2 regions of the Pseudomonas arabinosi genome follow, and region 1 is predicted to be linked to the other one. Evidence: predicted binding sites of a transcription regulator. Region 1 holds the regulator's gene; the other holds the start of a gene.
The links. The regulator FliA, encoded in region 1, starts transcription of late flagellar genes. The targets are predictions, from matches to a motif close to CTAAAGTTTNNNNNNNNNNNGCCGNTAA.
Positions count from the first base shown of each region.

Region 2: a site for FliA is predicted at 12,673-12,700, ahead of flgM (flagellar biosynthesis anti-sigma factor FlgM). Genes of this name have one in related genera too.

Region 1 is NZ_CP180480.1:2,111,619-2,126,806, forward strand. Features, by position in the region: gene flhB (flagellar biosynthesis protein FlhB) at 1-319, shown strand, start outside; gene ACMXYJ_RS09850 (hypothetical protein) at 494-1,153, shown strand; gene flhA (flagellar biosynthesis protein FlhA) at 1,395-3,524, shown strand; gene flhF (flagellar biosynthesis protein FlhF) at 3,536-4,864, shown strand; gene fleN (flagellar synthesis regulator FleN) at 4,981-5,811, shown strand; gene fliA (RNA polymerase sigma factor FliA) at 5,808-6,548, shown strand; gene ACMXYJ_RS09875 (chemotaxis response regulator CheY) at 6,716-7,087, shown strand; gene ACMXYJ_RS09880 (protein phosphatase CheZ) at 7,118-7,906, shown strand; gene ACMXYJ_RS09885 (chemotaxis protein CheA) at 7,944-10,181, shown strand; gene ACMXYJ_RS09890 (protein-glutamate methylesterase/protein-glutamine glutaminase) at 10,231-11,361, shown strand; gene ACMXYJ_RS09895 (flagellar motor protein) at 11,361-12,101, shown strand; gene motD (flagellar motor protein MotD) at 12,114-13,007, shown strand; gene ACMXYJ_RS09905 (ParA family protein) at 13,051-13,839, shown strand; gene ACMXYJ_RS09910 (CheW domain-containing protein) at 13,841-14,725, shown strand; gene ACMXYJ_RS09915 (chemotaxis protein CheW) at 14,814-15,188, shown strand, end outside.
Region 2 is NZ_CP180480.1:5,632,219-5,647,406, forward strand. Features, by position in the region: gene ACMXYJ_RS26195 (4'-phosphopantetheinyl transferase family protein) at 1-265, shown strand, start outside; gene ACMXYJ_RS26200 (ATP-binding protein) at 406-2,016, opposite strand; gene ACMXYJ_RS26205 (response regulator) at 2,013-2,726, opposite strand; gene ACMXYJ_RS26210 (ribonucleoside-diphosphate reductase subunit alpha) at 3,466-6,360, shown strand; gene flgE (flagellar hook protein FlgE) at 6,640-7,944, opposite strand; gene flgD (flagellar hook assembly protein FlgD) at 7,976-8,698, opposite strand; gene flgC (flagellar basal body rod protein FlgC) at 8,714-9,157, opposite strand; gene flgB (flagellar basal body rod protein FlgB) at 9,161-9,568, opposite strand; gene cheR (protein-glutamate O-methyltransferase CheR) at 9,936-10,763, opposite strand; gene ACMXYJ_RS26240 (chemotaxis protein CheV) at 10,810-11,742, opposite strand; gene flgA (flagellar basal body P-ring formation chaperone FlgA) at 11,825-12,586, shown strand; gene flgM (flagellar biosynthesis anti-sigma factor FlgM) at 12,737-13,063, shown strand; gene ACMXYJ_RS26255 (flagella synthesis protein FlgN) at 13,112-13,579, shown strand; gene ACMXYJ_RS26260 (flagellar brake protein) at 13,672-14,418, shown strand; gene ACMXYJ_RS26265 (MFS transporter) at 14,484-15,188, opposite strand, start outside.

The sequences.
Region 1 (15,188 bases):
CGCCGTAGCGCTCAAGTACGATCCGGACAAGGGGGGCGCGCCGATGCTGATCGCCAAGGGCAGCGACTTCCTGGCCTTGAAGATCCGTGAAATTGCTGTGGCCAACGAAGTGCTGCTGCTTGAGTCGCCGGCACTGGCGCGTTCGATTTACTACTCCACCGAGCTTGACCAGGAAATTCCCGGCGGGCTCTACCTTGCCGTCGCCCAGGTGCTCGCTTACGTCTACCAGATCCGCCAGCACCGCGCCGGCAAGGGTAAGCGCCCGGATCCGCTCAAGGGCGACCTGCCGATTCCGCCGGATTTGCGTCGCGATTCCTGAGAACCTCCGTCCGTCTGAAAATGCGGTGTACCTGTTAGTTCTGACAGTAGACACACTTCCTCTTAAGCGTTGTCATGGCCTTGGGAATTCTCCCGTCCGATGTCCTTGCTATGGTCGTTCAATGAGTGGATTGATCACTATGGATGGGCGTTTTAGGCATTTGAGGTTACGGTCATGGCAGAGCGTGAATACAGAAAGCTTCAAGGGATGGCGCTGGAATTTGTTTCGGGAGTCCTGGAGGAGAATCGGCTCGAGCGCACGATCAGTTACTCGGCTACGTTCGGCATGACGCTGGACTTTACGCATTTTGTGCAGATGGCCAATGCCTATATTCCGGGTTATCTGAACAGCCCTATCAATGCGATTCGCCCCGAACTGGACGGGTTCGGCTACCACTATGCATACAATTACTTCTTCGGCGCTGCTGGCAATATTGGTGATGACCGCACGTTGTTCAATGTCTTCACATCCCCTCGTTATTACATGGATCAGTGGTCAAGTGGAGGGCTGGAGGAGTGTTATCACAAGCCGCAATTCAGTGTGGTCGATGGCCGTTTGCAAGTTGTTGCGCGCAAGGACTTTCGTTGGGAGGACAAGCGTGAGATCAACGTCGAAGACCTGCCGGTCATTCCCTTTCAATGGGCGCTTAACCTCATGCTGGGGCGCGACCTTTCTGGTCAGAAGGCACCTTTAACCATCGTGGTGCTCGGTTACGCTGAGGAGGATTTTGTAGAGGTGGAAGGTCTTCAAATGCATAGAGGTACGCGGTACATGGTCGGCAAGGCGCTTCATCTCGGTCCGATCCACAAAGAGCAGATTCTGACGGCGCGTTAATCCCTTTTGTAGAAGCTGTCGAGGCTGCGTCCGGCTGCGAAGCAGTCGTTAAATCCTGCGAGGACTTCGGTCGAGCGTGACCCCGGCTCGAACGCAGCCTCGCAGGCTCGGCAGCTGCTACAAAAGCTCAATACATCCCTCTATTCCCTGCCTTGGCAAAAGTTGGAAGGCTTCTTGCAGTAGCGGCTCTGCGCCTGCTTCAGGCGTCAAAAAGTTTGCTTTAAAGGAACGGGGAAAATCGGTGGATCGCTCTCAGTTATTCAACACTGCACGCACAAACGTTGCCGACTTGAGTCGGGGCAATCTGGGTGTGCCGTTGTTGCTGCTGGTCATGCTGGCGATGATGATGTTGCCGATCCCGCCGTTCCTGCTCGACGTGTTCTTCACGTTCAACATTGCGTTGTCGATCGTCGTGCTGCTGGTCTGCGTCTACGCCTTGCGGCCACTGGACTTTGCGGTGTTCCCGACCATTCTGCTGGTGGCGACGTTGCTGCGACTGGCGCTGAACGTGGCCTCCACGCGGGTGGTGATGCTCCACGGTCAGGACGGTCACGCCTCCGCCGGTAAGGTGATCCAGGCCTTCGGCGAGGTGGTAATCGGCGGCAACTACGTGGTCGGTATCGTCGTCTTCGCGATTTTGATGATCATCAACTTCGTCGTGGTGACCAAGGGGGCCGGGCGGATTTCCGAGGTGAGCGCACGTTTCACCCTCGATGCGATGCCCGGTAAACAAATGGCCATCGACGCCGACTTGAACGCCGGCCTTATCGATCAGAACCAGGCCAAACTGCGCCGGATGGAAGTGGCACAGGAAGCTGAGTTCTACGGTTCCATGGACGGTGCCAGCAAGTTCGTTCGCGGTGACGCCATTGCCGGCCTGCTGATTCTGTTCATCAACCTGATCGGCGGCATGGCGGTCGGTATCTTCCAGCACGGCATGACCTTCGGCGATGCCGGTCGGGTGTACGCCTTGTTGACCATCGGTGACGGTTTGGTGGCGCAATTGCCATCACTGCTTTTATCTACAGCTGCAGCGATCATGGTGACCCGTGCTTCCGGTTCGGAAGACATGGGCAAACAGATCAACCGCCAGATGTTCGCCTCGCCCAAAGCGTTGGCCGTCGCGGCGGGTTTGATGGCGGTGATGGGCCTCGTGCCCGGCATGCCGCACTTTTCCTTTCTCAGCATGGCGGCCCTGGCGGCCGGCGGCGCGTACCTGTTCTGGAAGAAGCAGAACGTGGTCAAGGTTCAGGCCCTGCAAGAGGTCAAGCGTCAACAGGAGCTATTGCCATCACCCGCTCGCGCTCAGGAAACCAAGGAGCTTGGCTGGGATGACGTCACTCCGATCGACATGATCGGCCTGGAAGTCGGCTACCGGCTGATTCCGCTGGTGGACCGCAATCAGGGGGGGCAGTTGCTGGCGCGGATCAAGGGCGTGCGCAAGAAGCTGTCCCAGGATCTGGGCTTCCTCATGCCGACTGTGCATATCCGTGACAACCTCGACCTGGCGCCGAGTGCCTACCGCCTGACCCTGATGGGGGTGATCCTGGCCGAAGCGGAAATTTACCCGGACCGCGAACTGGCGATCAACCCAGGGCAGGTCTACGGTACGCTCAACGGCATTACCGCCAAAGATCCGGCTTTCGGTCTGGAGGCGGTCTGGATCGAAGTCAGTCAGCGTGCCCAAGCGCAATCCCTCGGATACACCGTGGTAGATGCCAGTACGGTAGTGGCAACCCACTTGAACCAGATTCTGTACAAGCACTCGAGCGAGTTGATCGGCCACGAAGAAGTGCAGCAACTCATGCAATTGCTGGCCAAAAGCTCACCAAAACTGGCCGAAGAGCTGGTGCCGGGTGTGGTGTCGCTGTCGCAGTTGCTCAAAGTATTGCAGGCATTGCTGGCCGAACAGGTGCCCGTACGGGACATTCGCAGCATTGCCGAAGCCATCGCAAACAACGCCAGCAAGAGTCAAGATACTGCCGCGCTGGTGGCCGCGGTGCGCGTCGGCGTATCCCGCGCAATCGTCCAAAGCATTGTAGGCACTGACTCCGAGCTACCAGTGATCACGCTGGAGCCAAGGTTGGAACAAATATTGCTCAATAGTCTTCAGAAGGCAGGACAAGGCTCGGAAGAGGGTGTTCTGCTGGAGCCAAGCATGGCTGAGAAACTGCAACGCTCGTTGATCGATGCGGCGCAGCGTCAGGAAATGCAAGGTCAACCGGTGATTCTGCTGGTAGCCGGTCCGGTTCGCGCGATGCTGTCGCGATTCGGCCGATTGGCAGTCCCGGGTTTGCATGTGTTGGCTTACCAGGAAATTCCTGACAACAAGCAAGTGACCATCGTTGCGACAGTAGGGCCCAACGGCTGAGGTAGTGGTTTATGCAAGTTAAGCGTTTTTTCGCCGCCGATATGCGTCAGGCCATGAAACTGGTTCGTGATGAGCTGGGCGCTGATGCCGCCATCATTGGCAACCGCCGGATCGCCGGTGGCGTCGAGCTGACGGCTGCCCTGGATTACAAGTTGTCGGCGCTGGCTCCGCGCGTTCCGAACATGGAACTCGAAGACGAGCTGCGCAAGACCCAATCGCGGATCGTCACCGCCCAGGCCGAACTGAGCCTGCGCAGCGATGGCGAGAGCGATAAGTCCACCAATCGCCAATTGTTCGCCGGCCTGCCACTGACCGCCGCCGAGCCGCTGATCGAGCCGACCTACACCGAACCCCGTCGTCCTGCACCGGCTGCGGCACCGGCCTCCGGTGGCGTCGATCCACGGGCGTTCGACTCGATGCGTTTCGAACTCAACAGCCTGCGCGAACTGATGGAAGTGCAACTCGGCTCCCTGGCCTGGAATCAGCTGCAAGGCAGCCGTCCGGCCCAGGCCAATCTTTGGCGTCGCCTGCAACGCATCGGTCTGTCCGGCCCGTTGTCGCGCGATTTGCTGGCGCTGATTACCGATATTGAAGAGCCTCGTCAGGCCTGGCGCATGTTGCTGGCACACCTGGCGCGGATGATCGCCACACCGGAAGTCGAGCCTCTGGAAGAGGGTGGCGTGATTGCCATGGTCGGCCCCGCCGGCATGGGCAAGACCACCACCCTGGCCAAGCTCGCGGCCCGTTACGTGCTCAAGTACGGCGCGCAGAATATCGCGCTGGTCAGCATGGACAGCTATCGAATTGGTGCTCAGGAACAACTCAAGACGTTGGGCCGGATCCTCAATGTGTCAGTGACGCATGTCGATCCGGGCCAATCGCTGGTGCAGGCGCTTGAGCCTTTGCTGCGCAAACGCGTGGTGCTGATCGATACCGCGGGCCTTCAGGCCAGCGATCCGGCACTGCGCATGCAGCTCGAAAGCCTGGCCGGTCGTGGCATCAAATCGAAAAATTATCTGGTTTTGGCAACCACCAGCCAGAAACAGGTTCTAACGGCCGCTTATCACAGTTACAAGCGTTGTGGGCTCGCTGGCTGCATCCTGACTAAACTGGATGAAACGGCAAGTCTGGGCGAGGTGTTGAGCCTGGCCATCAGTCATGAATTGCCGGTGGTCTACCTGACCGATGGCCCGCGGATTCCGGATGATTTGCATCTACCGCGTCGTCATCAGTTGGTCAGTCGCGCCGTAAGCGTGCAAATGCAAGAAGAACCCAGCGAAGAAGCCATGGCTGACATGTTCGCTGATATTTACCACAGCCCGACCAAGCAGGTCGGCTGAGGTATTAATGAACAGTTTTTGTACCTACATCGATGGTCTGCCATGCATTGTTCAGTTAGTGAACGCGCAGCCAGTAATGTGGCCTCCGTCTAAGTAAGACAAGGTAAAGAAAATTCATGGGCAGCATGCATCCCGTACAGGTGATCGCGGTGACCGGCGGCAAAGGTGGCGTCGGGAAGACTAACGTGTCAGTGAACTTGTCCCTGGCTTTAGCAGAGCTCGGTCGACGCGTCATGCTGTTGGACGCCGATCTGGGGCTGGCGAACGTCGACGTCCTGCTGGGACTGACACCCAAACGTACTTTGGCCGACGTGATCGAAGGCCGCTGCGAGCTGCGCGACGTACTGTTGCAAGGCCCTGGCGGCATCCGCATCGTCCCGGCCGCGTCCGGCACACAGAGCATGGTTCATTTGAGCCCGGCCCAACACGCCGGCCTGATCCAGGCGTTCAGCGATATCGGCGACAACCTCGACGTGCTGGTGATCGACACCGCTGCGGGCATTGGTGACTCGGTCGTCAGTTTCGTCCGCGCAGCGCAAGAAGTCTTGCTGGTGGTCTGCGACGAGCCGACCTCGATCACCGATGCCTACGCACTGATCAAACTGCTGAACCGCGATTACGGCATGAACCGCTTCCGCGTCCTGGCCAACATGGCCCAGAGCCCGCAGGAAGGTCGCAACCTGTTCGCCAAGTTGACCAAGGTCACGGATCGCTTTCTTGATGTCGCCTTACAATACGTTGGCGCGGTGCCTTACGACGAAAGTGTGCGCAAGGCTGTGCAGAAGCAACGCGCCGTCTACGAAGCCTTCCCGCGTTCCAAGTGCTCACTGGCGTTCAAGGCCATTGCACAGAAGGTCGATACCTGGCCACTGCCTGCGAACCCGCGCGGGCACCTGGAGTTTTTCGTCGAGCGCCTCGTGCAACAAACCGCAGGACCCGTGCTATGACAGCCAGTGGCTATAACCTCTACAAGAAGTCGGCACGTGATGCGCAGTACGAGCTGATCGAGCGTTACGCGCCACTGGTTAAACGCATTGCCTATCACTTGCTGGCGCGTTTGCCAGCCAGTGTCCAGGTTGAAGATCTGATCCAGGCCGGGATGATCGGCCTGCTTGAAGTGTCGACCAAATACGACGCCAGCAAAGGCGCGAGTTTCGAGACGTACGCGGGTATTCGAATCCGTGGCGCGATGCTCGACGAAGTACGCAAGGGGGACTGGGCGCCACGTTCGGTCCACCGCAATACCCGGATGGTCAGCGACGCCATTCGCTCGATTGAAGCTAAAACCGGTCGTGACGCTAAAGATCACGAGGTTGCGGCCGAACTCCAATTGAGTCTCGACGATTATTACGGGATTTTGAACGACACCCTGGGCAGCCGGCTATTCAGTTTCGACGATCTGTTGCAGGACGGCGAACACGAAGGGCTGCACGAGGATGGCGCCAGTGCTCATCTCGAGCCGTCACGCGATCTGGAAGATGAACGCTTCCAGGCGGCGCTGGCGGACGCGATTGCCAATTTGCCGGAGCGTGAGCGACTGGTGTTGGCGCTGTACTACGACGAAGAGTTGAATCTCAAGGAAATCGGTGAGGTCCTGGGGGTCAGCGAATCTCGGGTCAGCCAGTTACACAGCCAGTGCGCGGCCCGTTTGCGGGGGCGTTTGGGGGAGTGGCGAGCGCGCTGAAGGCAGTGTGGGGACACTGCGAACGCGGCTGGTGGGGTGTTGAACCGTACCGGTCCCGATCTGTTGTGCTCCAGACAGTCATTGAGTGCTTTGCCGGATTGATTGAAATGGCGTGTCCAGGTGCTGGGCGCGTTTAAGACTGCTTGGAGGTCGAATTGGACAAGAACATGAAAATCCTCATCGTTGATGACTTCTCAACGATGCGGCGGATCATTAAAAACCTGTTGCGTGACCTTGGGTTCACCAACACGGTCGAGGCCGACGATGGCACTACTGCCATTCCGGTTCTCAACAGCGGCAGCATCGACTTTCTGGTAACGGACTGGAACATGCCCGGCATGACCGGTATCGATCTGCTGCGCCACGTGCGTGCCGATGAAAAACTCAAACACCTGCCGGTGTTGATGGTCACGGCCGAAGCCAAGCGCGAGCAAATCATCGAAGCCGCTCAGGCGGGTGTGAACGGTTATGTGGTCAAGCCATTCACGGCTCAGGCGTTGAAAGACAAGATTGAAAAGATCTTCGAACGCATCGGTTGATGTGCAAAGCAAGTCCGCCACGGGGGAGCTATGGAGCATAACGAGTCTTCACAGGGCGATTTCGAATCGACTCTGAAAAAACACGCGGTCGAACTGGTCGAAAGCCTTGAAAAAGGCAGGTTCGGCGACGCTGTGCAACTGATCCATGAGCTCAATCAGACCCGTGACCGTGGCCTGTATCAGGAAGTGGGCAAGCTCACTCGCGAGCTGCATAGCGCGATCGTCAATTTCCAGATTGACCCGCACATGCCGCAAGCCGAGGAAGTCTCGCAGATCACGGACGCCACCGAGCGTCTGGGTTATGTGGTCAAGCTGACCGAAGCTGCAGCCAACCGCACCATGGACCTGGTGGAAAACGCCACGCCGCTGGTCAATGGCCTGAGCAACGAAGCCCAGGCCTTGAGTACCGACTGGGGACGGTTCATGCGTCGCGAAGTCGGGGCTGAAGAGTTCCGCGAGCTGGCCCGGCGAGTCGACGGTTTCCTGACACGCAGCAGCGAAGACAATCGCGTTGTGTCGGGCAACCTCAACGACATCCTGCTCGCTCAGGATTACCAGGACCTCACCGGTCAGGTGATCAAGCGTGTGACCCAATTGGTCACCGAAGTTGAAAGCAACCTGCTCAAGCTCGTGCTTATGGCCAGTCAGGTGGACCGCTTTGCGGGCATCGAACATGACCGTGAAGCGATGCTGGCAGAAAAAGATCCGCAAAAACATCTCTCTCAGGGTGAAGGTCCGCAGATTCATGCCGATAAAAGAGAAGACGTTGTGTCCGGTCAGGACGATGTGGACGATTTGCTATCCAGTCTTGGATTTTAGGTTTTTAGGTTTTTAGACCTTTAGGAGCACCCCCTTAATGAGCTTCGGCGCCGATGAAGAGATCCTTCAGGATTTCCTGGTTGAGGCCGGCGAGATTCTAGAGCAACTGTCCGAACAGCTGGTCGAGCTTGAAAGCCGACCCGATGATGCGGACTTGCTCAATGCAATTTTTCGCGGTTTTCACACTGTAAAAGGAGGCGCCGGCTTCCTCCAGCTCAACGAGCTGGTGGAGTGCTGTCACATCGCCGAGAACGTGTTCGACATCCTGCGCAAGGGTGAACGTCGCGTCGACTCGGAACTGATGGACGTGGTTCTCGAAGCGCTGGATGCGGTGAACGGTATGTTTACCGAAGTCCGCGAGCGCAGCCCGATCACGGCTGCCACGCCTGAATTGCTGGCCGCTCTGGCCCGTTTGGCCGAGCCGCAGGCGGCAGAAGCTGCACCGGTTGCCGACGTGGTCGAAACACCGGCTGCTGAAAGCGAATCGGGTGACATCACCGATAATGAATTCGAACAACTGCTGGACTCGCTGAACGCCGTCAAGGCTCAGGCAGAAGCCCCGGCAGCTGTGCCAGCGCCGAGCAGCAATGCGGCGGGCAGCGACGAAATCACCGATGCCGAGTTCGAGTCGTTGCTCGATCAACTGCACGGTAAAGGCCAGTTCGCCGTCGATGCGGTAGCCCCGGCGCCAGCCGCACCGGCTGCCCCGAAAGCGGCAGGCGACAGCTCCGATATCACCGACGACGAGTTCGAGGCACTGCTCGATCAGCTGCACGGCAAGGGCAACTTTGCCGTTGATGCGCTGGAATCGGCCATTGCCGCGGTCCCGGCCCCGGCTGCGCCCACTGCTAAAGCGGCTGGCGGCGATCTGATCTCCGATCACGAGTTCGAATCGCTGCTCGACGAATTGCACGGCAAAGGCAAGTTCACCGAGGTCGGCACTGGCGCAGTGGTTTCTGCTCCTGTCGCCAAGGCGCCAGCACCGGCTGCGAAACCCGTCGCCAAAGCGCCCGAGCCTAAAGCCGAAGCGCCAAAGTCTGTTGCTGCTGCACCGGCTCCGGCGCGTGCCCCGGCCGCGCCGCCACCGGAAAAACCGGCCAGCGAAGCCGAGACCACCGTGCGGGTCGACACCGCGCGTCTCGACGAAATCATGAACATGGTCGGCGAGTTGGTACTGGTGCGTAACCGCTTGGTCCGTCTGGGCCTCAACAGCGGCGACGAAGCCATGTCCAAGGCCGTGTCGAACCTCGACGTGGTCACGGCCGACCTGCAAACCGCGGTCATGAAGACCCGGATGCAACCGATCAAGAAGGTCTTCGGGCGCTTCCCGCGTCTGGTTCGCGACCTGGCTCGCCAGCTCAAGAAAGAGATCAACCTGGAACTGGTCGGCGAAGAAACCGACCTCGACAAGAACCTCGTCGAGGCCCTGGCCGACCCGCTGGTCCACTTGGTGCGCAACTCGGTCGACCACGGTATTGAAGAGCCGGCCGAGCGTGAAGCGATGGGCAAGCCTCGCAGCGGCAAGGTAATCCTGTCCGCTGAACAGGAAGGCGACCACATCCTGCTGTCCATCTCCGATGACGGCAAGGGCATGGACGCCGATGTTCTGCGCGGCATTGCCGTGAAGAAAGGCTTGATGGACAAGGATGCAGCGGATCGCCTCAGCGAATCCGATTGTTTCAACCTGATCTTCGCGCCGGGTTTCTCGACCAAGACCGAAATTTCCGATGTCTCCGGACGCGGCGTGGGCATGGACGTGGTGAAAACCAAAATCGCCCAGCTCAACGGCACCATCAATATCTATTCGACCAAGGGCAAGGGCTCGAAGATCGTCATCAAGGTCCCGTTGACCCTGGCGATCATGCCCACGCTGATGGTCATGCTGGGCAACCAGGCGTTTGCGTTCCCGCTGGTGAACGTCAACGAGATCTTCCACCTCGACCTGTCGACCACCAACGTCGTGGACGGCCAGGAAGTGGTGATCGTGCGGGACAAGGCGCTGCCGTTGTTCTATCTCAAACGCTGGCTGGTCGCCTCTGCCGCTCATGAAGAGCAGCGCGAAGGCCATGTGGTGATCCTTTCGGTGGGCACTCAGCGGATCGGCTTCGTCGTCGATCAACTGGTGGGCCAGGAAGAAGTGGTCATCAAGCCATTGGGCAAAATGCTCCAGGGAACTCCGGGCATGTCCGGCGCCACCATCACCGGTGACGGCCGCATTGCGCTGATTCTCGATGTTCCGAGCATGCTCAAGCGTTACGCCGCACGGCGTATTTGATTCTGGTGGAGCGGGGCGACTGAGCCTCGCTCCGTCTAACGGAGTGTTTATGGCAGTTAAAGTCCTGGTGGTGGACGATTCGGGGTTTTTCCGCCGCCGCGTCTCGGAAATTCTTTCAGCGGATCCGAATATCCAGGTCGTCGGTACGGCGACCAACGGAAAAGAGGCGATTGATCAGGCGCTGGCCCTCAAGCCAGACGTGATCACCATGGACTACGAGATGCCGATGATGGATGGCATCACGGCGGTGCGGCACATCATGCAGCGCTGCCCGACTCCGGTTTTGATGTTCTCCTCGCTGACGCACGAAGGCGCTCGGGTAACCCTCGACGCGCTGGACGCTGGCGCGGTGGATTTCCTGCCGAAGAATTTCGAAGACATCTCCCGTAACCCGGAGAAGGTCAAGCAACTGCTGTGCGAGAAGATTCTCAGCATCTCGCGCAGTAACCGTCGTGCCAACACCTACAGCGCTCCGGCACCTGTCGCCGCACCCGTCCCGACGCCTGCACCTTCGAGCGTCAGCACCTACGGCAGCAGCGCGCCTGCACGTCCGGCACCGGCTCCGATTCCGGCACGTACGCACGCGCCAGCCTCGTCGTCGCCAACGCCGAAACGCAAAGCCTACAAACTGGTCGCCATCGGTACGTCCACTGGCGGCCCGGTTGCCCTGCAGCGGGTTCTGACCCAATTGCCGGCCAACTTCCCTGCACCGATCGTATTGATCCAGCACATGCCGGCTGCCTTTACCAAGGCCTTCGCCGAACGTCTGGACAAGCTCTGCCGCATCAGCGTCAAGGAAGCCGAGGATGGCGACATCCTGCGTCCGGGCCTGGCGTTGCTGGCGCCGGGTGGCAAGCAAATGATGATCGACGGCCGTGGCGCGGTGAAAATCCTCCCGGGCGACGAACGTCTGAACTACAAGCCGTGCGTGGACATCACCTTCGGTTCCGCGGCCAAGTCTTACGGTGACAAAGTTCTGGCGGTCGTGTTGACCGGCATGGGCGCCGATGGTCGCGAAGGCGCGCGTCTGCTCAAGCAGGGCGGCAGCTCGATCTGGGCTCAGGATGAAGCCAGCTGCGTGATCTACGGCATGCCGATGGCCATCGTCAAAGCCGAACTCGCCGATGCGGTGTACGGCCTGGACGATATTGGCAAGCATCTGGTCGAGGCTTGTATCTGATGGATGTTTTAAGCCTCATCGGGATCATCATGGCGTTTGTCGCCATCATTGGCGGCAACTACCTTGAAGGCGGCCACCTCGGCGCCCTGGCCAACGGTCCGGCGGCGTTGATCGTTATCGGCGGAACCGTCGGTGCAGCGCTGCTGCAGTCCCCGATGAGCGCCTTCAAACGCGCCATGCAGATTCTGGCCTGGATCCTGTTTCCTCCGCGCATCGACCTCGCCGGTGGCGTCGATCGCGTCGTCAACTGGAGCCTGACCGCCCGCAAGGAAGGCTTGCTCGGTCTGGAAGGGGTGGCCGACGCCGAACCTGACAACTACTCGCGCAAAGGCCTGCAACTGCTGGTGGACGGCGCCGAGCCGGAAGCGATTCGCAGCATCCTGGAAGTGGATTTCTACACCCAGGAAAGCCGCGACATCGAAGCTGCCAAAGTCTTCGAAAGCATGGGCGGCTACGCGCCGACCATCGGCATCATCGGTGCGGTAATGGGCCTGATCCACGTGATGGGCAACCTGGCCGATCCATCGCAATTGGGTAGCGGCATTGCCGTGGCCTTCGTTGCGACCATCTACGGCGTGGCCAGTGCCAACCTGGTGCTGCTGCCGATTGCCGCCAAACTCAAGTCTGTCGCTATGCGGCAGTCGCGTTATCGCGAAATGTTGTTGGAAGGCATTCTGTCGATCGCCGAAGGTGAAAACCCTCGCTCTATTGAGTTGAAGCTTCAGGGCTTCATGGATTGATGGGGGTAATGGATTATGGCTCGTCGTCGGCAACCTGAAGAACATGTAAACCATGAACGTTGGCTGGTTTCGTACGCCGACTTCATTACGTTGCTGTTCGCTTTCTTCGTGGTGATGTACTCGATCTCTTCGATCAACGAAGGCAAGTACAAGGTTATTTCCGAAGCGTTGATCGGGGTGTTTACCGACTCCGACCGCGCCCTCAAGCCGATCCCGATCGGCGACGAGCGACCGAAGACCGTGACCCCGGCCAAGCCGCTGGTTAAAGACGCCGAGCAGGTCGACGCCGGGATCGGGGGTGCCAGCGATCCGCTCAAAAGCATCGCCGACGACATCAGCGCCGCGTTCGGCGACTTGATCAGCTCCAACCAGATGACCATTCGCGGCAACGAGCTGTGGGTCGAGATCGAACTCAATTCCAGCCTGTTGTTCGGCAGCGGCGACGCCATGCCCAGCGACATCGCGTTCAACATCATCGACAAGGTTGCCGCGATTCTGAAGCCGTTCGACAACCCGATTCACGTCGAAGGCTTCACTGACGATCAACCGATCCGCACCGCGCAATACCCGACCAACTGGGAGCTGTCCTCGGCCCGTTCGGCGAGCATCGTGCGCATGCTGGCGATGCAGGGCGTGAACCCCGGTCGCCTGGCGTCGGTGGGTTACGGTGAGTTCCAGCCAGTGGCCAACAACGCCACTGCCGAGGGCCGGGCGCGTAACCGTCGAGTCGTCCTGGTGGTGTCGCGAAATCTCGATGTACGCCGCAGCCTCACGGGTACCGGAACCGCCAATGCGAAACCGGATGCCGCGTTGAAGCGTGCTGGCACACAAACTGCACCGACCCCGGTCAAGTCGCCGGGACGAGAGAGTGCCGTCAATTCTCCGTCACCCGCATTAATACGTTGAGCTTTTCCTCGGTCGACCATTTCGACCGGGAGGAACAATCCGAATGAGAGTCTGGGCAGTCGCCAATCAAAAGGGTGGTGTTGGTAAAACCACTTCCTCTATCGCTTTAGCCGGTTTACTGGCCGAGGCGGGCAAGCGCGTGGTTGTGGTCGATCTCGACCCTCACGGCTCCATGACCAGCTACTTCGGTTACGACCCCGACAGCCTGGAACACAGCAGCTACGATCTGTTCCTGCACAAGGGCAGCGTGCCGCAAGGCTTGCCCGGTCAGTTGCTGTTGCCCACCAGCCACGAGAGTATTTCCCTGTTGCCGTCGAGCACCGCACTCGCGACCCTCGAGCGTCAGTCGCCGGGTCAGAGTGGCCTGGGCCTGGTGATTGCCAAGAGCCTGGCGCAACTTTGGCAGGACTTCGATTACGCCGTGATCGACAGCCCGCCGTTGCTCGGCTTGCTGATGGTCAATGCCTTGGCGGCGAGCCAGCAATTGGTGATTCCGGTGCAGACCGAACACCTGGCGGTCAAAGGCCTGGAGCGCATGGTCAATACCCTGGCGATGATCAACCGTTCGCGTAAACAGGCGCTGCCGTTCAGCATCGTGCCGACCTTGTTCGACCGCCGTACGCAGGCGTCCCTCGGCACGCTGCGGGTGTTACGCGACAAGTACCCGGAAGAAATCTGGCAGGGCTACATTCCAATCGATACCCGCTTGCGCGATGCCAGCCGGGCAGGGGTGACGCCTTCGCAGTTCGACGGCAAGAGCCGTGGGGTGCTGGCTTATCGCGCGTTGCTCAAGCATCTGTTGGCAGCACAACTTGTCCCGCAGGTGGCGTGAGATGAACCGCCCGGTAAAAATCACCTCGCGCCCGCAACTCGCGCTCCAGTCTTATCTGGACAGCTTGCTGATGGAGGCGACGGAAGAGTTGCCGCCGGAAATCGAAGCGCTGGTTGAAATCGTTGAGGTTGTTGAAGCAGTCGAAGTTGAAGCTGCGCTGGACGAGTTCCAGGCAGCGGTGCTCGAAGAGCAGGCTCGTGATGCGCAGAAACCCGCCGTGGTTGCCGCGCCGGTAGCAGCGCCCGTGGCGAAAGCGCCGGTAGCCGTGATCGATGCACCAGCACCGGTACTCGCTCCGGTATCGACCATCGCCCCGCTGCTGCAAGCCTTGGTGCCACCGGTGGTCGAAGTCCACCTGCCACCGAGCAACACGCCGCCACCAGTGGAAGCAGATGGTCGCCCGTCCTGGGCTGCCGAGCCGTTCGAATGCCTGTTGTTCGATGTCGCCGGGCTGACCCTTGCGGTGCCGCTGGTGTGCCTGGGCTCGATTTATTCTTTGGCCGGTCATGAGCTGACGCCGCTGTTCGGTCAGCCGGAATGGTTCCTCGGGATCCTGCCGAGCCAGGCCGGCAACCTGAAAGTATTGGATACCGCGCGTTGGGTCATGCCCGACCGTTACCGCGACGATTTCCGTCAGGGCCTGCAATACGTTATTTCGGTTCAGGGCTACGAATGGGGGCTGGCGGTGCATCAGGTCAGCCGCTCGTTGCGCCTGGACCCGAACGAAATCAAATGGAGAAGTCATCGAGGTCAGCGGCCATGGCTCGCCGGCACGGTGATTGAGCACATGTGTGCGCTGCTGGACGTTTCCGCCCTGGCCGAGTTGATCGCCAGCGGCGGGGCAAAGCACATGGGCGGCATCAAGCCGCTACACAAACCGACATAGCTGCCGACATAACACGTATGCGACGGCATTGTTGAATGCCGCCAACAGAACACACACCGCCAGAAGCGGTTTTTCGAGGGGTCAGGGTATGAGTAATCAAGCGACGAATGCAAAAGGTTCTGAAGATCCGATCCTGCAATGGGTAACCTTCAAACTGGACAATGAAACCTACGGCATCAACGTGATGCGCGTTCAGGAAGTCCTGCGTTACACCGAGATCGCCCCGGTCCCGGGTGCCCCGAGCTACGTGCTGGGCATCATCAACCTGCGCGGTAACGTGGTCACCGTGATCGACACCCGTCAGCGCTTCGGCCTGATGAATGCCGAGATCAGCGATAACACCCGTATCGTCATCATCGAAGCCGACAAGCAAGTGGTCGGGATCATGGTCGACAGCGTGGCCGAAGTGGTTTACCTGCGTCAGTCGGAAATCGAAACTGCGCCGAACGTCGGTAACGAAGAA
Region 2 (15,188 bases), 3.4 Mb from region 1:
GACCGCCGGCCGTCGCGATCAACTGGCGATGCTGGTAACCCTGACGTTTTCGGTGAAGGAAAGCCTGTTCAAGGCGCTGTATCCGATCGTGCAGCAGCGCTTCTATTTCGAGCACGCTGAAGTGTTGGAGTGGACCGAGAGCGGTGAAGTGCGGCTGCGGCTGCTGACTGATCTGTCCAGCGAGTGGTGCAATGGCACTGAGCTGGATGCGCAGTTTGGGGTCGTGGATGGGCAGTTGTTGAGTCTGGTCAGCATCAAGGCCTGAAGATTTTTAGCGTCTGGTAGGGCCTCATCGTCGGATCGCCGCCCGGAGCAAGCTCGCTCCCACAGGGATTTGTGGTGTTGCATAGATCCAATGTGGGAGCGAGCTTGCTCGCGATGGCGGTGGAACATTCACCCCATATCTCACCGCTTCTCCTGATTCCTCGGCCAGCTCAGGCTGAAACACGCCCCGCCCAGGCTTTTGCTCTTGCTGATCAACGCCCGGCCATCATGCCAATGGATGATTCGCCGCACGATGGACAACCCCAACCCATGCCCGCCCGAAGCGCGAGTGCGGCTGTCGTCGAGGCGCAGGAAGGGTGTGAAAATCTTCTCCCAGGCCGTTTCCGGCACACCCGGCCCGTCATCCTCGACATCCACTCGACAGCGCTGCTGCCCGACCTGATAGCTGACGGTCACCCGTGAATGGGCGTGGCGCATGGCGTTGCTCACCAGGTTCTGCAACGCCCGGTGCAGGTAACGCGGCTCGGCCTCGACCCACGCGTCGTCGTTGTCCGCGGCGGACAAACACAAACCGCGCTGCACCGTGACCTCGGCGCGTAACGGCGCCAGTTCTTCGATCACCTGATTGACCAACGCATCCAGATCGATCCGCTGAAAATTCAGCGCCGGCGAACCCTGCTCCAGTCGTGCATAGGTGAGCATCTCGTCCACCAGCCGATCGAGATCCTCGATGTCGTGGTCCATGCCTTCACAGTATTTTTCCAACGCCTGCGGCGTGGTGGCCGAGCCGATCATTTCCAGGCCAAAACGCAACCGCGCCACGGGTGTGCGCAGCTCATGAGACACGGCGCGCACCAACTCACGCTGGATCGCCAGCAACTGTTGCAAGTGCTCGGCCATGCCGTTGAACGCCGAGGCCAGCCGTCCCACCGAATCCGCGCCGCGTGCCGGCACGCGGGTTTCCAGGCTACCCTTGGCGATGCGCGTGGCGGCCGCTTCCAGGCCACGCAAACGGCGCTCAAGTTGGCGCACCAACAAATAGACGATCAAACCGATCAGGCTCAAACCCAGGGCGGCAATCAGCACCAGCCACTCCGGCGGATAAGGATTCATCTGATACAACGGGCCGATTTCCAGCACCCACGGCGTACCGACCATGCCGGCAAACACCCGGATCGAATCGCCGCCCTTGCCCAGCGCCATCACCGTGTCACCCTCGGACACCCGACGACTCTGGTCCTCGTCCATGTCCGCCTGTTCGATCGTCACCAGCCGCAAGTCGAAACCAAACCCTTTATCGCGCTTCAACTGCGCCAGGCGCTCGGGTTGCTCGGCCACCGGGTAACGCACCAGCTCATCGGCCAGCAGGTAAATAGTCGCCCGGGCCAGTTGTTCGCTGATCTGCTGGACTTCACCGGTCAGCACCAGCTGCTCCTTGTCGCTGACCAACCGGTAAACCTTCGCCGCATGCGGACCGGTTTGTTCCACCAGCGCCTGTCCGCGCAGCACGCGGGTGCGTTGGGTGAGGTCGAGGTCGGTTTGGGCGAAGGTTTTCAGCGCCAGAGGAATCCCCAGCAACCGCTCCCACACCAGCAAGGCACGGTGGCGCTCGGTTTCGTTCATCGGGTTCAGATTGTCGGCCATCAGCGAGAACGTGCCGTGGGCGAGGCGCTCGCGGTATTGCTCGCCACGCACCTGGTTGAGCAGGTGCAAGGCCAGCACGCCGAGTACGGCGACCAGAATCAGCGCCGCGCACATGCCGCCATAGATGCGCAGGAAGATCGAGTTCACAGCGTGCAGGCTTCCGGAACGAACAGATAACCTTTGCTGCGAATGGTCTTGATCAGCCGCGGATGCTCCGGGTCATCGCCGATTTTCGGGCGAATACGCGAGATGCGCACGTCGATGGAACGGTCCTGGCCGTCATAGCCAATGCCGCGCAATGCCGTAAAAATCTCTTCCCTGGACAGGATGCGCCCGGCGTTGGCGACCAGCAGCCAGAGCAGGTCGAACTCGGCGCTGGTCAACTCGATGCCGTTGTCGTTCAGCCAGGCTTCACGCAATGCGTTGTCCACTACCAGCGGCCCGAACTGCAGGCGCCGTTGTTTTTCCGGCGCCACTTCAGGAGTTTCACTGCGTCGCAACAGGGCCTGGATACGCGCCAGCAGCAGCCGTGGACGAACCGGTTTGCACACGTAGTCGTCAGCGCCCAGGTCCAGGCCAAGAATCTGATCGGTGTCGTCGGTGCGGGCGGTGAGCATCAGGATTGGCCCGTCATACTTGTCGCGGACCTTGCGGCAGATGCTCAGGCCATCTTCGCCCGGCAGCATCAGGTCGAGGATCACCAGGTCCGGTTTCTCCTTGATGATCCGTGCCGCGGCCAAGGCGCCGTTGCCCTCGATCGATACCCGCAGACCATTGGCTTCCAGGTAGTCGCGGGTCAGTTCGGCCAGACGCTGGTCGTCCTCCACAATCAATACCTGCCAGGCTTCTTGCTCCACGGTGACCTCTGCTTGCCAACAACACTTAATAAGGAAGGATCCGCCCGTCTTTTTGTAATGATTGGGGAGGATAAGAATGCGTACGCACTGGCCGATTGTATAAACGCCGCCCGCCGAGAACACAAGCGGGTAAATGCGTTCGGACAACCCGGATTTTTGTGATAGGGTTCGCGCCCTTAAAAATCCAAATGACCGTTTTCAATCATTGAAAATCAGTGAAAAACGATCCGCTCCAGCTAGGTCGCGGCCTACACGCTCGTTCCACGTTTCACACACAATTTACGCACAGGTTTATCCACAGGTAGTACGTTGCAACACCCTCAAAAACGCATTATCTTGTACCTCGGCGCGAAAAAAACCCTACATGTAGGGTTTTACGCCAAAAACCAAACACAAACCGGACACCGATTTCAAGCGCTTTTATTGCCTCTTTCCGGTTGAACCAAACGTATTTTTGAAAGACCAAACCGCGCGTGCGGATGGCTACTGTTTTTGAGCCGAAAACGGCGTTAACGGTACGGGTGTTGCAGTCAATTACTGTCACCCAAAAGGATCCCGGTTTCAGGTTCAAGGCCTGGGACCAAAGACTTCGGCATGGAAGCGGCGCCCCAATTGCCCCTTCCTGATCTGTCCCGAAGTTGGTATGCCCGGCCACTCGCCGGTTGTAGTGCTTCAGGACGGAACGGTGGGCACCGTGATGGTGCCCAAACAAACATAGAGAATGTGGAGACAACCCCCCATGCAAACCGACACAACTCGCGAGAACCCGCAGGGCACCTTGCCGCAGGCCGCTGATTCGACTTCGGATCTGTCCGCCACCGCGCCTGGCCAACTGCGCGTGATCAAGCGTAACGGCACTGTCGTTCCTTACACCGATGACAAGATCACCGTCGCCATCACCAAAGCGTTTCTCGCAGTTGAGGGCGGCACCGCTGCCGCTTCGTCGCGAATCCACGACACCGTTGCCCGTCTGACCGAACAAGTCACCGCGACCTTCAAGCGTCGCATGCCCTCGGGCGGCACGATCCACATCGAAGAAATCCAGGACCAGGTCGAACTGGCCCTGATGCGTGCCGGCGAGCAGAAAGTAGCGCGCGACTACGTGATCTACCGTGACGGTCGTTCGAAAGAACGCGCTGCCCACGCACCGGCCGAAGAAGCGGTCAACGCTCACCCGTCGATCCGCATCACCCGCGCCGATGGCACCTTTGCTCCTCTGGACATGGGCCGTCTGAACACCATCGTGACCGAAGCATGCGAAGGCCTTGCAGAAGTCGACGGCGACCTGATCCAGCGCGAAACCCTGAAAAACCTGTACGACGGCGTGGCCCTGACCGACGTCAACACCGCGTTGGTGATGACCGCCCGTACCTTGGTTGAGCGTGAGCCGAACTACTCGTTCGTGACCGCTCGCCTGCTGATGGACACCCTGCGCGCCGAAGGCCTGAACTTCCTGGAAGTCGCCGAGAGCGCGACCCACCACGAAATGGTCGACCTGTACGCCAAGGCCCTGCCTTCGTACATCGCCAAGGGTATCCAATTCGAATTGCTGAACCCGGTCCTGGCCACCTTCGACCTGGAAAAACTCGGCAAGGCGATCAACCACGAGCGCGATCAGCAGTTCACGTACCTGGGCCTGCAAACCCTGTACGACCGTTACTTCATCCACAAGGACGGTATCCGCTTCGAACTGCCGCAAATCTTCTTCATGCGCGTGGCCATGGGCCTGGCAATCGAAGAGAAGAACAAAGAAGACCGTGCGATCGAGTTCTACAACCTGCTGTCGTCCTTCGACTACATGTCGTCGACCCCGACCCTGTTCAACGCCGGTACCCTGCGTCCGCAGCTGTCGAGCTGCTACCTGACCACCGTGCCGGATGACCTGTCGGGCATCTACCACGCGATCCACGACAACGCCATGTTGTCGAAATTCGCGGGCGGCCTGGGCAACGACTGGACCCCGGTTCGTGCACTGGGTTCGTACATCAAGGGCACCAACGGCAAATCCCAGGGCGTTGTACCGTTCCTGAAAGTCGTGAACGACACCGCCGTTGCCGTTAACCAGGGTGGCAAGCGCAAAGGCGCTGTCTGTGCCTACCTGGAAACCTGGCACATGGACATCGAAGAGTTCATCGAGCTGCGCAAGAACACCGGTGATGATCGTCGTCGTACCCACGACATGAACACGGCCAACTGGATCCCTGACCTGTTCATGAAGCGCGTCTTCGATGACGGCAAGTGGACCCTGTTCTCGCCGTCCGAAGTGCCAGACCTGCACGACCTGACCGGCAAGGCCTTCGAAGAGCGTTACGAGTACTACGAAGCCCTGTCCGAGTACCCGGGCAAGATCAAGCTGTTCAAGACCATCCAGGCCAAAGACCTGTGGCGCAAAATGCTGTCCATGCTGTTTGAAACCGGCCACCCATGGCTGACCTTCAAAGACCCGTGCAACCTGCGCAGCCCGCAGCAGCACGTTGGCGTGGTTCACAGCTCGAACCTGTGCACCGAGATCACCTTGAACACCAACAAGGACGAGATCGCCGTTTGCAACCTGGGCTCGATCAACCTGCCGAACCACATCACCAACGGCAAGCTGGACACCGCCAAGCTGGAACGCACCGTGAACACCGCCGTTCGCATGCTCGATAACGTTATCGACATCAACTACTACTCGGTGCCACAAGCGAAGAACTCCAACTTCAAGCACCGTCCGGTCGGCCTGGGCATCATGGGCTTCCAGGACGCTCTGTACCTGCAGCACATTCCTTACGGTTCCGACGCTGCCGTCGAGTTCGCCGACAAGTCGATGGAAGCGGTCAGCTACTACGCGATCCAGGCTTCCTGCGACCTGGCTGACGAGCGCGGCGCCTACGAGACGTTCCAGGGTTCGCTGTGGTCCAAAGGCATCCTGCCGCTGGATTCGCAACAGATCCTGATCGAGCAACGTGGCCAGAAGTACATCGACGTTGACCTGAACGAATCCCTGGACTGGGCACCGGTTCGTGCCCGCGTTCAGAAAGGCATTCGTAACTCCAACATCATGGCCATCGCACCGACCGCGACCATCGCCAACATCACTGGCGTATCGCAGTCGATCGAACCGACCTACCAGAACCTCTACGTGAAATCGAACCTGTCGGGCGAATTCACCGTGATCAACCCGTACCTGGTTCGCGACCTGAAAGCTCGCGGTCTGTGGGACTCGGTCATGATCAACGACCTGAAGTACTACGACGGTTCGGTGCAACAGATCGAGCGCATCCCGCAAGAACTCAAAGAGCTCTACGCGACCGCCTTCGAAGTGGACACCAAGTGGATCGTTGACGCGGCAAGCCGTCGCCAGAAGTGGATCGACCAGGCTCAATCGCTGAACCTGTACATCGCTGGCGCATCGGGCAAGAAGCTGGACGTGACCTACCGCATGGCCTGGTACCGTGGTCTGAAAACCACTTACTACCTCCGTGCCCTGGCCGCGACCAGCACCGAGAAGTCGACCATCAACACCGGCAAGCTGAACGCTGTTTCCAGCGGCGGCAACCACGGTGAAGATTCGGTCCTGGCAGCGCCTGCCGGCCCTGCTCCAGTGCCAAAGGCTTGCGCCATCGACGAGCCGGATTGCGAAGCTTGCCAATAAGCTGAGCCGGTGAGCGCTGAAAGGCGCTTACTCGAAACCCCCGACAGGCCTCTGGTTTGTCGGGGGTTTTCTTTTGCTTCAAGGAAAGTGGCGCCCCGACTGGCCCTATCGCGAGCAAGCTCGCTCCCACAGGGGCGGGGCGGAATGCGATCAACTGTGGGAGCGAGCTTGCTCGCGATGGGGCCCTTTCCGACAACGCAAAATCCCGGCTCCCGACAAAAATCCCAGCCACAAAAAAACCCCTCTTGCGAGGGGTTCTTTATGCAGCGCTATCCAGCATCAGGTCATCTGAATGATGGTCTGCATGATGGTGCTTTGGGTGGAGATGGTCTTGGCGTTCGCCTGGTAGTTGCTCTGCGCCTTGATCAGGTCGACCAGTTCATTGGTCAGGTTGACGTTGGACTCTTCCAGAGAGTTGGAGTGGATCTCACCCAGGGTACCGGTATTCGGCGCATCGTAGCCCGGGATACCCGACGCATAGGTTTCTTTCCATCCGGTGCCACCTACAGGCTGCAAACCTTGTTCGTTGGTGAAACTGGCGAGCGAGATCTGGCCGATGGGCTTGGTCTGGCTGTTGCTGAAGTTGGCGAGCATCACACCGCTGGCGTCAATGGTCAGGTTGGTGATCTGGCCGGTGGCGTAGCCGTTCTGCGAAGGAATCGAACGCGCGGTGTCAGCGTTGTACTGCGTGGTTTTGTCCATGGAGACCGTAACGACGCCGGAGGCAGCGCCGTTGGCTTTCCACGTGCCATTGGTCACGGTACCCGGAATCCAGCCGGTGACCTTCAGGTCAGGGCTGACTATCGGCGTAGGGGTGGCTGGAGTGGTGACGGAAACCAGTTTGCCTGACGAATCGAACGCCATGGTCGACGCGACAGGAGGTGTAACGATAGGATCGCTACCATCCGGGTTGCGACCCTCGATCAGGGTGTAGGTCTTCCAGGTGTTGTCACCCGTCTTGACCATGTATTGATCCATGATGTGCTTGTTACCCTGGGTATCGTAAATCGGGGTACTGAACTGCTTGGTGAAAGACGCTTCCTTGGACGGGTCAAACGGATTGGTCGTCTGGTTGATGATGGGAGCTGTGGAGTTCAGGTTGATCGTCGACGAAACCGTGGAGGTGTTTTTTGGCGCCAGGTTCGACGTATCGATGCGCAGGTCAGTCAAAACACCATTGAGGATCTTGCCATTGGCATCCACGCCATAACCCTGCAGACGCGCAGAGCCATCGCTATTGGTGACGTAACCGTCCTTGTCGACCTTGAACGTACCGGCACGGGTGTAGGACATCGAACCGTTCTCGCTCAGCACGAAGAAGCCGGAACCGTTGATGCCCATGTCCAGCACGTTGCCGGTGTTGTTGACGTCGCCCTGGGTGAACTGCTGGGAAACGTTGGCCAGGCGCACGCCGTTACCGATGGTTTTGCTGCCGGAACCCAGCTTGGTAGCCGAGTAAACGTCTTCGAATTCCGCACGGGACGATTTGAAACCGGTGGTCGCGACGTTGGCGATGTTGTTGCCGGTCACGTCCAGTTGTTTGTTGGCTGCATAGAGACCGCTAAGGCCGATATTGAAAGACATATTCCACTCCTTTGTGCCGTGTTAGTCGGCTCTACATACCAATAGTTTGTACTTTGGACAGGGCGATGCTGCCCGCCCCGGCCAGGTTGAGCATCAACTCACCGCCGGTCTGGCTGATGGTCACGCTGTTGACGGTGGCCGGCAGGTACGTCACCAGCGAAGTCGCCTTGCCGTCGTAAGTCGCCGTAGCGCCGAACGTATAGGTACCCGCCTTGGCCACTTCGCCTGCGTCGTTTTTGCCGTCCCAGATAAAACTGGAAGTACCGGCTTTCTGGCTGCCCAGGTCGATGGAGCGGACAACCTTGCCATCGGCATCGGTGATCTTGATCTTGACCGGGTCTACCGACGCCGGTACGGCCATGGTGCCGGTGAAACTCTTGGAGGTATCGACCACAGCCTTGTCGGCCGGTGCAATAACCGAACGCCCGACCAGCGACGACGCCTGCAACGCCTGGGACGAGTTGTAATTGCTCGCCAGGCCACTGACGGTGTCGTTGAGCGTGGTGATGCCTTCCAGGCTACTGAACTGGGCCAACTGGGCGACGAACTCGCCGTTGTCCTGCGGTTCCAGCGGATTCTGGTTTTTCAGCTGCGTTACCAGCAACTGGAGGAACGCGTCCTTGCCCAGGGCCTTTTTGCCGGTGGCGCTATTCGTCGCCGACGCCAGGCCGTCGGCACTGGTGTTGGTCTTGATCGAGGAGTTGGCCAGGATGTCCTTGAGGCTCAAACCACTGGTGGTATCGGTAACACTCATCTGAGTCGCCCCTTATCACTGACCGAGGGTCAGGACCTTTTGCATCATGGTTTTGGCGGTGTTCATCATTTCGGCGTTGGTCTGGAACGAACGGCTCGCGGAAATCATGTCAGCCATTTCTTCCACCACGTTGACGTTGGGGTAGTAGACGTAGCCCTTGGCGTCGGCCGCCGGATGGTTCGGCTCGTAGCGCGCGTCAAGGTTGCTCTGGTCTTCGACCACGCCCAGCACTTGCACGCCTTGACCGGCCGCATCCTGGTTCTGGAACAGCGATTCGCTGCCGCCGCTCTGGCCGCCCTGGAACATGGTGGCGAACACCGGGTGCCGCGCACGGTAGGTCTGGTCGATGCTCGACGAGACGGTCTCGGCGTTGGCGATGTTACTGGCGACGGTGTTCAAGCGAGTGGTCTGGGCACTCATGCCGCTACCGGCAATGTTGAAAACACTGGCTAGAGACATGACTTACTCTCCACGAAGGGCTGACACCAGCCCTTTGAATTTGCTGTTGAGCAGGGTGAAGCTGGCCTGGAAGTTGACCGCGTTTTCCGCGTACGCTGATTGTTCAAGCTGAGCGTCCACGGTGTTCTGGTCGATCGACGGTTGCATCGGCGTGCGATACAGCAGCGACTCGTCGCCATTGCCCAGGCCTTCGGCTTCGATATGACGGCTGTTGGTCATGTTCAAGGCGAAAGATCCGCTCTTGGTCTTCTCGTTCTGTGCGGCGAGCACTTTCGAGAAGTCCAGATCCCGAGCCTTGTAGTTCGGGGTGTCGGCGTTGGCGATGTTGTTGGCCAGGACTTCGGCACGCTGGGCGCGGAAGCCCAGGGCTTGTTCGTGGATACCGAGCGCTTTATCGAAGCTGATGCTCATGTCGGAAACCTTCGGGTGACCTGATTTTTCGTAACATGGACATAGCAAGCGGCGTGCCAAATCGAAAAAGCCCGGAAACCGGGGCTTTGCGGGCAGTGGCAACGTGGCAATGCCAGAAAAGCGGCAACCGATTTCCGCCGCCTGCCGCTTTTCTGCCGCTTATCACGGTCTGGAGAACACCACCTGACCCTGTGGGAGCGAGCTTGCTCGCGATGGCGGAGTGTCAGACGACGAAGATGTTGACTGACACGACGCGATCGCGAGCAAGCTCGCTCCCACAGGGGATAGGTGGTGGGATTGAGAATTAAGCAGGCAAAAAAAACGGGAGCCCCCCTGAGGACTCCCGTTTTTTGATGACGCCAACGAATCACTTCGCCTGGTAAATGATCCCCGGGCTGCACTGGACCATCTGGTAATGATCCGGCAAACCGTTCAGCGCCTCGGAAGCACCGAGGAACAGATAACCGCCTGGCTTCAACGTGCTGTGAATGCGCAACAGAATGTCCTTCTTCACCTCGGCGGAGAAGTAGATCAACACGTTGCGGCAGAACACGATGTCGAACTTGCCCAGCGCCGCGTAGCTGTCCAGCAGGTTGAACGAGCGAAACTCCACCCGGCTCTTGATCGGTGCCTTGATTGCCCAGCGCCCCGGCCCTTTCGGGTCGAAGTAACGTTGAAGGCGCTCGGGCGACAGGCCACGGCCGATGGCCAGGCTGTCGTACTCGCCGGTCTTGCAGTTGGTCAGCATGGTCCCGGACAGGTCGGTGGCAACGATCTGCACGCCCATCTTCAACTGGCCCATGTTCACGCGCTCGAACTCATCGATCGACATCGACAGCGAATACGGTTCCTGACCCGATGAACAGGCCGCCGACCAGATCCGCAGACGCTGGCCAGGGGCCGCCTTGATCGCTGCCGGCAGCACCTTGTTCTTCAACACTTCAAACGGATAGGTGTCACGAAACCACAGGGTTTCGTTGGTGGTCATGGCATCCACCACCATCTCGCGCAAACCGCTGCGCGGCTGGGTCTGGATGCGCTGGACCAGCTCACCCAGGGACTTGATGCCTTGCTGTTCCATCAGTTTGTTGAGACGGCTCGAGACCAGGTACTGCTTGTTTTCACCGAGCAAAATGCCACAGGCTTTTTCCAGGAAGACCCGGAACTGTTCGAAATCCAAATTACCCGTAGACAAAGATGCCGCCTCTTAAATCGTATTAACCGCCAGGGGCAAAAGGCCCCTAGCTGATGTCTGCTGCTTTGATCCGGTTGACTACCCGGGATGCCAGGTCATCAGGACGGAATTTGGCAAGGAAGTCATCGGCACCGACTTTCTTGACCATCGCCTGATTGAATACACCCGACAACGAAGTATGCAGGATGATGTGAAGCTTTTGCATGCGAGGGTCGTTGCGGATCTCGGCCGTCAGGGTGTACCCGTCCATCTCCGGCATCTCGATGTCGGAAATCATCATCAGGAACTCTTCTTCCGGCTTCTTGCCCTCGTCGACCAGCTTGCGCAGGTAATCCAGCGCTTGCCGACCGTCGTTCAACGCCACCACTTCGACACCGACCGTCTGCAGGCAACGAGTCACCTGCTTGCGCGCCACCGACGAGTCATCGACCGTCAGTACTCGCAAAGAGAGCGCCTTGTGCTGGGTTTCGACATCCACCACGCCAACGGAAATCGCTTCCGGTGTCGGCGCCACTTCTGCCAGCACTTTCTCGACGTCGATGATTTCGACTAACTGATTGTCGACCCGAGTCACAGCCGTCAGGTAATGATCGCGTCCCGTGCCCTTGGGTGGCGGATGAATCTCCTCCCAGTTCATGTTGACGATGCGTTCCACCGACCGCACCAGGAAACCCTGGGTCTTGGTGTTGTACTCCGTGATGATCACGAAGGGATTGCTTTGATCTTTCAGCGCACCGGACCCGGTCGCCATGGCCAGATCTAGAATCGGAATGGTCGCCCCCCGAATACTTGCCACACCGCACACGACAGGACTGGATTTTGGCATCAGCGTCAGTTTGGGGCATTGCAGCACCTCCCGAACCTTGAACACGTTGATCCCATACAGCTGCTGGCCGTCGAGACGGAACAACAACAGCTCAAGGCGATTCTGCCCTACCAGTTGCGTGCGCTGGTTTACCGCATCCATTACACCAGCCATGCACAGACTCCTACACCAACGCTTAAGTGTGTTGCGACGCGCATTCATCACTAAACGGCACGGCGCTTGCTTTTTAACTCTTATGAACACAGAACCGACATTTTTCCGACGCCTGACATCAAACGCCCGCAGATTGCTTTGCGCGATGTCGGCCGTCTGCCTGTTCAACGCTGGCTGCCCTGCCCTTGCTGACACGGTTACCTTGCCTGACATGCTTATCGGCGTCACCCAGGGCTTTCTTGAATTCACCGTAGAAGACTATCTGGCGACCAGTCAAACGGAAGGCCGCTACGAGATCGAGGTCAAGCAGCTCGATCCGCGGCTGCGCATGCCCATGTGCGACAAGGAATTGACAGCGTCCCTGGAGAGCCCGGCCACGCCGCTGGGGCGCGTTACGGTCAAGGTTCGCTGCGAGGGTGCATCACCCTGGACAGTCTTCGTACCCGCTCAAGTGCGCCTGTTTCGCGACATTGTGACCACCACCCGCCCGCTGCGACGCACCGGTATCGTCGAGCCCCAGGATGTGACCCTGCGCGAGCGTGACATCAGCCTGATCAGCCAGGGTTACCTGACTTCCGTCGATCAGGCGATCGGGCAGAAACTTACCCGACCAATGGTCGCCGACCAGGTCATGACCCTGGTGCACATGGAACAGGCAGAAGTCATCAGCAAGGGCGATCAGGTGGTGATTACCGCCCGAAGTGGAACGCTCAGCGTGCGCATGCCGGGTGAAGCGCTGTCCAATGGCGGCTTGCGCGAACAGATCCGGGTGAAAAACCTCAACTCCCAGCGGGTCATCAAGGCGCAAGTCATCGCGCCCGGTCAGGTGGAAGTAGCCATGTAGAACACTGGCGCGCCACTCGACTGTTCCCTAGACTGTGCCCTATGCAGGGCAAGCGCTGACGCGCGCAAGCTCATTGATAATTGGGCCTAAAGTTTTTCCGGGTATGGCCGAAAACATGGCAAGCGTCCAAATACCCAGAGGTTTTTTGTCATGGTCATCGATTTCAGTCGTTTAAACAGTTCCTCGTCACTTACCGGTAGTACACGTACCAGCACCGCGAAGGAAACCGCCGAAGCCGGCAAACCCGCACCGCTGAATACCCCGGCCGAACAGGCCAGTACCGTCAAAAGCGGGGAATCGGTACATCTCAGCAATGAGGCTCAACAGTTGCAGAAGGTCACTGACAAGCTGCGCGATCAGCCTGCCGTCGACAACGCCCGCGTGGCCGAGTTGAAAGCAGCGATTGCCGATGGCAGCTACAAAGTCGACAGCAACCGTGTAGCCAGCAAACTGCTCAACTTCGAAGCCCAGCGCTAGGCCAAGGCCTGCGCCAGGCTTTTGGACGCTTAAAACCCAAGGCCAGCCATGCACGACACTAATTTACTGCAACTGATCACCGACGATTTCGCTCCAGCACAGCACTTGCTGGAGTTACTGCAAACCGAGTCCCTCGCCTTGCACGGTCGCGACATGCCACTGCTCGAAGAGATTCTGGCGCAGAAACAGGCATTGATCATTTTGCTCGATCAGCATGGCCGCAAGCGCAGTGAAATCCTCGCCAGCCTCAACCTGCCGACCGATCGCAACGGCCTGGAGCAACTTGCCAGCCATTCGAGCATTGGCGATCAGTTGTTGGAACAGAGCGATGTATTGACCGATCTTCTGGCTCAGTGCCAGGCGGCCAACGTCAAGAATGGCCAGTCGATCCTGGTGCAACAGGCCGCGACGGCCAATCAGCTGAAAATCCTCAACGGCGGCGAGCCGCCAGCGCTCTATGATGCACGCGGATCTACCTCCATGCTTGCGAAGCCACGCCCGCTCAGTCAGGCTTGAGCCTGCTGAAAAGCGCGCACTATCAAGACGCGTAACATGCTGGCAATATGATGGCCAGCCGTAGTCATATTTTGTCTGGAGATTGATGAACCGTGTTCAATGCCTTAAGCGCGGAAGATGCTCCGCAGCCACCCAAGGTGCTCACCACGCCGTTGGAGATCTCCGGCAACCTGCGCCAGCTGCAAGACAGCCATGATCCGTTGATCATCACGTTCCATGAGCGCAGCCAGCGCTTCCAGAGTTATCTGGTGGACATTGACCGTGACAGCAACATGATTGCCCTGGACGAAATGATTCCCCGCGATGGTGAACGCTTCCTGCTCGCCGGCGAACCGTTCAAGGTCGAAGGCTTTCACGACGGCGTGCGTATTGCTTGGGAAAGCAACGGACCGTTGACCATCGATGAGTCCGGTGGCGGTCGCTGCTACCGTGGTGCCCTGCCTTCCGAGGTGGTTTACCATCAGCGCCGTAATGCATTCCGTGCTGCATTGAAGCTGGCACAACTGGTCAACGTTGATCTGGGTGGTGAAAAACTCAAGTCGCCGATCAGCGGCAAGCTACTGGACATCTCCGCCACCGGCTGCAAGCTGCGCTTCGAAGGTGACATCACGGACAGCCTGCAACTGGGCCAGGTCTATGATCGCTTCATCGCCGCCCTGCCCTTTGGCAACATGACGGCACCCGTCGAGCTGCGTTACCTGCACTTCGAAGAAAGGATCTCCACCACCTTCGCCGGCGTACGCTTTCACAACATGAGCGGGCTGGTGCAGCGGCAGGTCGAGCGGTTCGTCTATCAGCTTCAGCGCGAAGCGCGACGCTTCGACAAAGACGACATGTAATAAGTCGCCTCAATAGAAAACGGGCAGTCCCTTGCGGTGACTGCCCGTTTTTTTATGCGTGGAATTTAAGGCCTGGCCTCGGTAAAACTTTGCTCGCGAGGGGCATCAGGGTCTTCGGGTGGAGGATCGGTTTCGGGCTCTGGTTCGGGTTCCGGGTCCGGCTCGGGGTTGATCGGGCTCTGCATCTGGTCTTGCACCACCTGCTCATCGACACGCGGGTCAAGGCAAGCCACCAACGGCGAACTCGACATGCTGTCCGGCATGGCGACATGATGCAGCGGTGCATCGTCGACCACATGCAGGTTGGTCACCGCTTTCGGGCGAATCCGCCACACCAGCACCAACGCGAAGAAACTGAAGAAGGCATAGAGCATGTGGCTGCCGAACAGTTTCATCAGCACCCCGGCCACCAGCGGCCCGATACTGGCGCCGACACCGTAGGTCACCAGCAGCATGGCTGTCAGGGACACCCGGCGATCACCCTCGACGTGGTCGTTGGAGAATGCCACCGCCAGCGGATACAGACAGAACATCACCAGCGAACAGAAGAACCCGGTGATAAACAAAATCTCCAGCGGTACCTGTTGCATGATTGCCAGCGGTAACGCGGTAAGCGCCAGGACCAGGGCAAAACAGCGGATCAACAGCGCCCGGTCATAACGGTCGGACAGCCAGCCCAACGGCCATTGCACCAGCAAGCCCGCAAAAATGCAGCTACCCATGAACAGACCGACCTGCTCCGTGGACAACCCCTGCTGCGAGGCATACAG